DNA from 2 places in the Rhizobium anhuiense bv. trifolii genome. Region 1 is predicted to be linked to the other one. Evidence: riboswitches for the same ligand, from Rfam matches in the RefSeq annotation. Region 1 holds a riboswitch; the other holds the start of a gene.
What was found. Region 1 has a riboswitch for thiamine pyrophosphate ahead of NE851_RS31325 (YkoF family thiamine/hydroxymethylpyrimidine-binding protein). Riboswitches for the same ligand answer to the same signal wherever they lie in the genome.
Positions count from the first base shown of each region.

Region 1 (5,054 bases):
GGATTCAGCCGTCAGCAGGAAATCCGGCAGCTCGCGTCCCGGCTTGCGCCCGGTATGGACGATCACTTTTGCGCCGCAGTCCAGGAACTGCCGGGCCACTTCGAGGCCGATGCCGCGGCCGGCGCCGGTCACGACGACATTGCGATTTTCGAACAGTCTGGGATGAAACACGAAGCCGTCCTCCTCGCGGACAGTGCCGCCGGTTGCGTCACTCGCCCTTAACATATGAGCGCGCCGACCGAAAGAAAGGCAGGTACCGATCTTTCCCGGGAGACGCAGCCAAGTCTCCCTCTGGGGAAGGGCTCTAGCTTTCGGTCTCCAGAAGCCGCGCACCCGACCCCTCTTTGCCGAGCCGATCGCAGGGATTGCGCAACGGACAGCTTTCGATCGACAGGCAGCCGCAGCCGATGCAGCCGGTCAGACGGTCGCGCAGCAGGCTCAGCCGCCTGATTCGCGCGTCGAGATCATCCTTCCAGCGCGCCGACAGCACCTGCCAGTCGCCGACGGTGGGCGTGCGTCCCTGCGGCAGCGACTCGAACGCCGCCTGGATTTCCGAAAGCGGAATGCCGACACGCTGCGCCACCTTGATGATGCCAAGCCGGCGCAGCACGTCACGGCCGTATCGCCGCTGGTTGCCGCGGGACCGGATGCTCGAGATCAGCCCCTTGGTCTCGTAGAAATGCAGCGCCGAGACGGCAAGGCCGCTGCGCTCCGCCACTTCGCCAACCGTCAGAAGTCTGCCGAGCGGCGTTGCAGGAATCGTATCCATCGGCTCTTGACCTCAATATTAGTTGAGGTTTTATAACCCGTGCTTCGATAATCGTAAAGTCCAATCGCGACAAGGAGCAACGCATGAAAACACCCACCAGGCTGGCGGTCATCTATGGCAGCACGAGAGAGGGCCGCATCTGCGACCGGGTGGTCAAATGGCTGACGCAGGAGCTCGTCCGCTTCCCGCAATTTGATATCGACATCATCGACCCGCTCGATTTCGCGCTGCCGGTAAGCCGTGACATGGCACACCCCGAAATCGACAGGCTCGCCGGGCGGCTTGGCATGGCCGACGCCTTCATCATCGTCACCCCGGAATACAATCACAGCTTCACGGCCTCGCTGAAGTCGATCATCGATTTCTTCTTCGAGCCCTGGCAGGGCAAACCTGTCGCCTTCGTTTCCTATGGCGGCATATCGGGCGGCCTGCGCGCCGTCGAACAGCTGCGCCTCGTCTTTGCCGAACTCCACGCCGTCACGATCCGCGATTCGGTAAGCTTTACAGCACCTTGGAACCGCTTCGACACCGAGGGACGGCTCGACAATCCCACCGACGCGATGCGTCTGCTCGATCGGATGATGGCGAGGCTGGAATGGTGGACACGGGCGCTCGTCACTGCCCGCAGCGATAGCCCCTATGCCGACATCGCCGCCTGAGGCAGCAAGCTCCGGTTCCGTTCCCGGCAGGTACGGAACCTCGAGGGACACCCGGGCAGGACCTCCGTCCGGGTGTTCTCAACCGTAAGACATATCAGTCGATACCGGGCATGGCAGGCTCATCCCGACCGCATGGACGGGTTCGCAACTTTGCAGTTGCGGGGAGAAAACCCCGGTGATAGTTTCCGCGCCATTAACGGGGGAGCTCCGTATTGCCGGGGCTGAGATGTGAGGTGCAAGCCTCTGGACCCTTCAAAGCTGATCTGGGTAATGCCAGCGGAGCGAGGTTCAGATGTTCTCGGGCGCACAAGTGTCACTCTATCCGATGTCCGGCGATTTCGTCGGCATCATTCTCGATGCCGTCAAGGCGCTCGATCCCTATCGCGACCAGCTGCGCATCGAGACTGATGACATCTCTACGCTGCTGGTCGGCCCGCCTGACATTCTTTTCGCCGCCATGCACGATCTTTTCGTCACCGCCGCAAAGACCGGCGAACATTGCGTGCTGTCCGCCGCCGTCTCACGCGGCTGCCCCGGTGAGCCCGACGAGGCCATCTGCGGCGTCAACCCCTCCTCCGGCCAGGCAGAGCCGCTTGCTGACCGTATAGCGGCCGCCCTTGCCGCCGTTGAAATCACCGCCGAGACCGGACAGCCGACCGCTGCCCAATTCTCGCTCTACGTCATGGGAACCGGCACCCATATGGACGAGATCTATGGCTGCATCGACTTTCTCAAACGCTCCGGCACTTTCGACCGCGCCAAGAATTTCTGCACCAGGCTTTCTGGCGATGCCGGCGCCGTCTTCGCAACCATTCGTGAGGCCTTCTATCGCTTCGGCGACCCCGAGGGGCATGTGACCCTCGATATCACGGTGTCAGCCAATACAGCGCCGCGCGTCTTTTCAGACGCGCAAAGGACGCTGTAACACTTTAAATTGCTGCATAATTTTATCCTTAAATCGATTCCGATTTAAGGAATTATGCAGTGCCCGACGAAAGCCTGAAATCGAACGCCGATGACACCGCTACCACCACTGGGTTCGCGCCTTGCCGCGCTCCGCGCCGCTCTCTACCGGGGCATACCTGCCCTGCTCGCCGGCTGCGCCTTTTTGGCGGCATGGGAACTCTATGTCGATCTTTCCGGGATCAAGCCCTCCATCCTGCCGGCGCCGTCGCGCATCGTCATCCAGGGCTGGCTGAACCGCGAGGCGCTGATATCAAACACCTGGCCGACGCTCGGCGCGACGCTTGGAGGTTTCGCGCTGTCGCTTGCTTTCGCCTTCGCAGCCTCCATCCTCATGGATTTCGTGCCCTTCATGCGCCGGGCATTGCTGCCGATCTTCATCGCCAGCCAGACCCTGCCGCTGGTGGCGATCGCGCCCCTCGTCGTCCTCTGGTTCGGCTTCGGCCTGCTGCCGAAAGTGTTGCTGGTGGCGCTCGTCACCTTCTTTCCGCTGCTCGTCGCCCTGCTGCAGGGCTATGAATCGACCGACCGCGACATCGCCGAATTGCTGAATTCGATGAAGGCGAGTCGCTGGCGGATTTTCTGCCTGGCCCGGCTTCCCTCCTCGCTGCCCTATTTCTTCGCCGGCCTCAGAATCTCGATCACCTATGCCGTCGTTGGCGCGATTTTTGCCGAATATGCCGGCGCCGCCCGCGGCCTCGGCATCTATATCCTCAACGCCAAGAACAATTTCCGTCCCGATCTCGTGCTCGCCGCCGTCGTCGTCAGCGCCGTGCTCACGCTCGGCCTCTTCGGGCTGACGCTGTTGATCCAGCGCCTCGTCATGCCCTGGCAGCCAACCGGGGAGCGGCGCCGATGAGCGATACAATGGTTGAACTCGGTAGTATCTCGAAGTCCTTCGACGGCATGAAGGTGCTGGGCGACATTTCGCTCACCGTCGCAGACGGCGAGTTCGTTTCGATCGTCGGACCGTCCGGCTCCGGAAAATCGACGGTGCTGCGGCTGCTGACACAGGCGCTTCGACCCGATTCCGGCACCATGCTTTTCAACGGCGTGCCGCTGGAACAGGCACCGCATTCCTTCGCCTTCATGCCGCAGCGCGATGCGCTGATGCCCTGGCGCCGGATCATCGACAATGCGGCACTCGGCCTCGAGGTGAAAGGCATGAGCCGCCGCGCGGCCCGCGCCGCCGTCGCGCCTTTGTTCGAGAGCTTCGGCCTTTCCGGCTTCGAACACCACTATCCTTCCGAACTATCCGGCGGCATGCGCCAGCGCGCCGCACTGCTGCGCACCGTCGTCCAGACGCAGGACATGCTGCTGCTCGACGAGCCCTTCGGCGCGCTCGACGCGCTGACGCGCACGCAGATCCAGGAATGGCTGCAGGGCATGTGGACCGAGCACCGCTGGACGGCGCTGCTGATCACCCATGACGTTCGCGAGGCCGTGTTCCTCTCCGACCGGATCTACGTGCTTTCGGCCCGTCCGGCGCGTATCATCCGCGAATTCCGCGTTCCCCTGCCCCGTCCGAGAAGCATCGCCGACCTCGGCTCGCCGGCGGCCCAGGCGATCGAAACCGAAATCCTGCAAACCCTGCTTCATCCGCAAGAACAGGATGATTTTAGGCCGGTCGGCCCAAAATCTGAATCGCTGTTCTAATTTATAGAGTTAGAGCATGATGTCGTCCGAAACCGCCGACACTTTTCGGCATCATGCTCTAGAGACCTGAGGAGGTCACCATGCTGCTTCTCACCCGCCGCCAGACGATTTTCGCCGCCATCGCGGCAAGCCTTGCCGGCCGCACCGCCTTCGCCCAATCGGCGCCCGCAAAGGTTCGCATCGCGCTCGACTGGACGCCCAACACCAACCATATCGGCATCTATGTCGCCAAGGCGAAGGGCTTCTACGCCGATGCCGGACTCGATGTCGAGATCCTTCCCTTCACCGATACCAGCGCCGGAACACTGGTGTCGAACGGCGTTGCCGATTTCGGCATCAGCAGTGAGATCGAGACCCTCACGCAGCGCGCCGGCGGCGGTGACGTGAAGATGGTCTACGGCGTCGTCCAGACAGAAACCGCACGCCTGATCTTCAAGGGCGGACGCGACGACATCAAGAGCCCGAAAGACCTCGACGGCAAGACCTATGGCGGCTTTGGCGGCACCTGGGAGAGCGCGCTGATCTCCGCAATGATCCGCAATGACGGCGGCAAGGGCGACGTCAAGACCGTCACCCTCGGCACCTCCGCTTACGAGGCGCTGGACAATGGCTCGATCGATTTCACGCTGGAGATCTACACCTGGGAAGGCATAGCCGCCGAACTGGAGAACCGGAAGATCGGCCGCTTCCACTATTCCGATTATGGCATTCCCGACGAGCAGACGACGGTCATCGTCTCCAGCGACGCCTATCTCTCGGCAAACCGGGAACACGCCCGCGCCTTCATCCAGGCCACGCGCCAGGGTTATGCCTATTCCGTCGACCATCCCGACGAAGCCTGCGATCTGCTGATCTCTGGAAGCAATGGCGCACTGATGAATACGGAACTGGTAAAGGCGTCTCAGAAGGCATTGATCGAGGGGCACTTCCTGAAATCCGAGGCCGGCGTGATCGGTAAGCTCGATCCGGCAAAGGCCGAAGCCCTCGGCGGCTTCCTGCTCGAGAAT
Region 1 is NZ_CP098803.1:4,638,157-4,643,210, forward strand. It holds gene NE851_RS31310 (SDR family NAD(P)-dependent oxidoreductase) at 1-225, opposite strand, end outside; gene soxR (redox-sensitive transcriptional activator SoxR) at 305-769, opposite strand; gene NE851_RS31320 (NADPH-dependent FMN reductase) at 853-1,428, shown strand; TPP riboswitch at 1,617-1,730, shown strand; gene NE851_RS31325 (YkoF family thiamine/hydroxymethylpyrimidine-binding protein) at 1,721-2,353, shown strand; gene NE851_RS31330 (ABC transporter permease) at 2,444-3,250, shown strand; gene NE851_RS31335 (ABC transporter ATP-binding protein) at 3,247-4,047, shown strand; gene NE851_RS31340 (ABC transporter substrate-binding protein) at 4,128-5,054, shown strand, end outside.

Region 2 (5,054 bases), on a different replicon from region 1:
CGCCGCGGACGCCGCGTAACTCCTCGGCATCGCCAATGCGCGCTGCGCCCGTGCAATCGACGACACTGTCGAAGCTCTCGTGCGGGCTCTCGCCCACGAAGGTGACCCCCTGAACCGTCAGCTTGGTGCGCAGCAGACACAACACTCGCCGGGGATCGAGATGGGCTTCGCGGCGAAAGAACAGCCCGTGCCGGAACCGCCCGCCAAGAGAGGGTTCGAGCGCCGCGATCGCCGGCTCTTCCAGCCATTCATAACCCGTCGTGCGGCAGGCAAAGCGTCGCAGTTCACCAAGATCGCGAGCCGAGGCGACCACAAGCGTTCCGTTTCGTCGCACCTCTCCCGGCACCATTGCCTCCCATTTGTCGGCGGCGGTGAGACCGCGCATGAGTACCGCGTCATCAGCACTCTCCCGCTCGCACCAGGGCGCCAACATTCCGCCCGCGAGCCACGAAGCAGCACGCCTGAAACCGCCATATGGATCGAGCACGGTAACCTCGGCATCTCGAGCGCGCAGTTCATACGCCACCGTCAGGCCGGCAACGCCGGCCCCTTTGACAAGCACACGCATCTCATTCGCCCGAATGCTGCAGGGTTTCTACCGGCATATAGAGGTCGCCGCCCTCGCGATAACGCGCTGCCATCGCATCCAGCCCCTCCTTCTGTGCTTCGGCGCGGATATCGTGCGAAATCCGCATGGAGCAGAATTTCGGGCCGCACATGGAGCAGAAATGGGCCACCTTGTGGGCTTCCTTCGGCAGCGTCTCGTCGTGGAAGCTGCGGGCGGTTTCTGGGTCCAGCGAGAGGTTGAACTGATCTTCCCAGCGGAATTCGAAACGGGCGCGGGAGAGCGCGTCGTCGCGCAGCTGTGCCGCCGGATGCCCCTTGGCGAGATCTGCGGCGTGAGCCGCGATCTTGTAGGTGATGACGCCTACCTTCACGTCGTTGCGGTCGGGAAGCCCCAGATGCTCCTTGGGCGTGACGTAGCAGAGCATCGCCGTGCCGAACCAGCCGATCATGGCTGCGCCTATCCCAGAGGTGATGTGATCGTAGCCCGGCGCGATATCGGTCGTCAGCGGCCCGAGCGTGTAGAAAGGAGCCTCGCCGCAGACTTCGAGCTGCTTGTCCATGTTCTCCTTGATCTTGTGCATCGGCACATGGCCGGGGCCTTCGATCATCACTTGGCAGTCTTTCGCCCAGGCGATCTTGGTCAGCTCTCCCAGTGTTTCCAGTTCGGCGAACTGCGCCGCATCATTCGCGTCGGCGATCGAGCCGGGGCGCAGGCCATCGCCGAGCGAAAAGGAGACGTCATAGGCGCGGCAGATGTCGCAGATCTCCTCGAAATGCTCGTAGAGGAAGCTTTCGCGATGGTGATGGAGACACCACTTCGCCATGATCGAACCGCCGCGCGAGACGATGCCGGTCACACGGTTGACGGTGAGCGGGATGTAGTGAAGCCGCACGCCGGCATGAATGGTGAAATAGTCGACGCCCTGTTCGGCCTGTTCGATTAGCGTGTCACGATAGACCTGCCAGGTCAGGTTCTCGGCAATGCCCTCGACCTTCTCCAGCGCCTGATAGAGCGGCACGGTACCGATCGGCACCGGCGAATTGCGGATGATCCATTCGCGGATGTTGTGGATGTTGCGGCCGGTGGAGAGATCCATGACGGTATCGGCGCCCCAGCGGGCCGCCCAGACCATCTTCTCAACCTCCTCCGCCATCGATGAGGTGACGGCCGAGTTGCCGATATTGGCGTTGATCTTCACCAGAAAATTGCGGCCGATGATCATCGGTTCGGCTTCCGGATGGTTGATGTTGGCGGGGATGATCGCCCGACCCGCCGCCACTTCTTGCCGGACGAATTCCGCCGTCACATGGTCAGGAATATGGGCGCCGAAGCTCTCGCCGTCTCGGATCATGGCGTCCGCCTGCGCCTTGCGGCCGAGGTTCTCGCGGATGGCGATGAATTCCATCTCGGTCGTGATGATGCCGGCGCGCGCATAGGAGAGCTGGGTGACGGCACTGCCATCCTTTGCGCGCAGCGGCTGGCGTAGCGCGGGGAATTCGGGCGTCAGCCTTTCGCCGCTGGCAAAGCCGTTGTCTTCGGGACGGACATGGCGGCCCTTATAGGCCTCGACGTCGCCGCGGGCGAGAACCCAGTCACGTCGCAGTGAGGGCAGCCCCTGTTCGATACGGATCTCGGCGCCCTCGATCGTATAGGGGCCGGACGAGTCGTAGACGACAACGGGCGGCTCGCCCGATGTCGGATGCAGGCTGATTTCGCGCATCGGCACGCAAATGTCGGGATGGATGTCCCCCCGAATGTAGATCTTCCTGGATGCCGGCAAGGGGCCGGTGGTGACGGTTGGGGCGGCGGCGATACTCATGGTTTGAGGCTCCAAGTTTCGATTGGAGACCCAGTCCTCAGCCGGAATGATGAAAAGACGCCGGCACGGATTCCACGCGTGAATCCACTGCCTTCGAGCGCTTGCACCGTCCCTACGCCAGTATGAACTGGATCAGGTTCAACGGGTCACTGCGCGCGATAGCAGTATCTCAGCCCCTTGCCGGGACCCCCCTGGTGAATGCCAAAAAGGGTAGAGGCTTGCCGAGGGGACTGTCAAGCGACAATCTGCGACGGCTTGGGGTCAGGTTACACTCAGGCTACCGTGCGTGGTCGCCGCGATCAAACGAATCGACAAGCCAGTCGCCCGACCGGCACGCTTCCGCAAGGCAGGCGCTTTTGTCGCATGCAGTGGCTGTCGATTTTATCCCGCGCAGTTCAGCAAGTATGCTGAGTACCGAAGCGCTATTGAGAAAGCAGGCGCGGAACTGGAAAGTCTAGTACTTTGTCCGTGTAGCTTTCGACCAAGGCGCTAAACGGCGTGCCGTCTCGAAGTTTCAGTACGGCACGATGTTCGAGCAGGAACGGCGGCAGGGTAAGGGAACCTGTTTCATGCGTTATTAAACCGTCCATGTCCCAGCTTTCGGATAGAGGGGACCAGAGCAACTTGGCAGACAGGTTTGTGCGAGTGAAATTGAGAGCCTGAACGGCTCTGCCAAACGCGATATCGCTGGTATTCAACGCCTGATTCATCTCTGCAGTTAATTTTGCAGGTACATACCAATTGTCGGCTTCGGACAAGACGCGGTCGCCGCAGACCAGGCGGACGCGGCGATAAGCGATCAACTCACCGGGTCCGACGGTCAGAAGTTCACGGATGTGCTCATCGGCCGGCTTGTCTTGCCCGCCCACACGCTGAGCTACAATCTTAGAACCTTCCGGTGCGAGCTTGTGCGCGGCGCACCAGCGATCAAGGGTCAACGTAGCACTGGCGTTACTCAGGAGATTGGCATTCAAGGTCTGAAGGACCGCAAGCGCTTCCACTCGAGATGCCGGCGAGTTCAGCCACTGAGACCCTATAGACGGTTCTCGCGCAATTGCGACCTGGGTGCCCAGCACGATGGCGGTCGCTGCAAGTGCGGCGATGCGAATGCGTTTCGAAGAACAAAATGACACGGAGAACGAATCCTTTCTGCAGTAAATTTGATGGGCGAACCCTGGGCGTCAAATTTCCTTGATATTGGCAGGCGAGCGCGCGTTGTCAGCGTATTTGATACCGGCAGCAAGATTTGAACTGCGCCTTGCAGGTACCGTTTAACGGTCGGGTTCCCGATAGACTTCTTGCCATCTTCCGATGTTCCTGCGGTGCTGCTTCGTACCTGTTGAAGCCTGTGTGCCCGAGCCGTCCTTTGCTTGCGTCGCATCAAGGTCGTCGATGATATCCTCCATCCGCGCGCCGACCTGTTGTTGGAGTTTGCAAGCGTTGGCGACTGAGCCGACGCTTCCATCCTGAAATATGGAAACCCGATAGACGTGGATTTCAAAGGAGGAACGTGGCGGCCGGTCCAAATTCTCCCAATTCACTTAACGGTTTAGCGCCTTTGTCGTTCTCTCGCTCGTTGCGGGATGTTCATATAGCTGGATCGGATAAAATAGGTAGCAACCGAAAGCAAAATCCAGGAGCAATTGTTCGAAGAAGGTCTTCTTCGTCGACACAGAGCCCTCCTGCCGGTCGAGTGACAATTGTAGACCAGGCAGCGACACGCCGTCGATGGTTGCCAACCGCAGATGCGAGTAGCCAAGGCGCTTGTCTGATTTCTTTTGGTGATCCATGTCGTCGTGCTCCTTGTGCAAGCCTCCCGTCGATGACGTCGCCGGCAAGATTTCAGCATTCATGGGAAAGAATCTTCCTGTTGCACTGTCGTAACTCATCATAACAGGACACTTGATGAAAACGACAAGCAACGCAATAGATGTGTCGGATATATTTCAAAGTATATCGTTTCCAATTTGGCAGATCTTACTCTCTATTGCGAGAAACCCGAGAGGTATGGAATATATTATTGTATATACTTCTATATATATCGCACTTCATGTCTTTGGCGGCCGCATGAAATGGCAACTCTCTAACGGCTACGGCAAACGCTCGCTGGTCGAAACGGCAATCGGGCGATGAAAGTCCATCATCGGGCGGCGTCTGCGGGCGAGGTCGCGGCCTGGTCAGCAGACCGAAGGCGTCATCGGCTGCGCCGTTCTCAATCGCATGCTTGACTGCGCACGTCCGAAATTCGTCCGCCGCAAGGCACCCTCGGCATGATCAGCCGTTTCAAAGATCCCCATCCGTTCAATTCCAGATCTGTGCACTAACGCCCGCGGTCGTCGCCGATCGGATTTGTAGAGTTTGCTGTCTCAATGCATCACTCCTTCTCGGAGCTTAACGCGGCCGCAGAGAGGAACGCGCGGAAGTCGACCGTCGTTCAAGGAGTCGGACGCTGACGCTGACAGGGTCCCCATGGCAGGGGTACGGCAGTCAGCATTCGGTTGAGAATTCGGGCCATGATCGTTTTTACCCCTCGTGTATTTGCACAATCTATGGCCAGCGATTGGACATGGTCATGAAATAAAATTGCATCGACAAGTGCAGATGACATGTCGTCGCCAACGACCTCTCCGGAGAGGTCTGCGCCGGAGCCAGGAGCTCTGCGAGGGC
Region 2 is NZ_CP098802.1:299,816-304,869, forward strand. It holds gene thiO (glycine oxidase ThiO) at 1-568, opposite strand, end outside; gene thiC (phosphomethylpyrimidine synthase ThiC) at 570-2,387, opposite strand; TPP riboswitch at 2,479-2,590, opposite strand; gene NE851_RS08350 (hypothetical protein) at 2,810-3,520, opposite strand; gene NE851_RS08355 (hypothetical protein) at 3,929-4,240, opposite strand; partial or broken gene NE851_RS08360 (IS5/IS1182 family transposase) at 4,449-4,661, shown strand.
Region 2: another riboswitch for thiamine pyrophosphate. It lies ahead of thiC (phosphomethylpyrimidine synthase ThiC); the one in region 1 lies ahead of NE851_RS31325 (YkoF family thiamine/hydroxymethylpyrimidine-binding protein).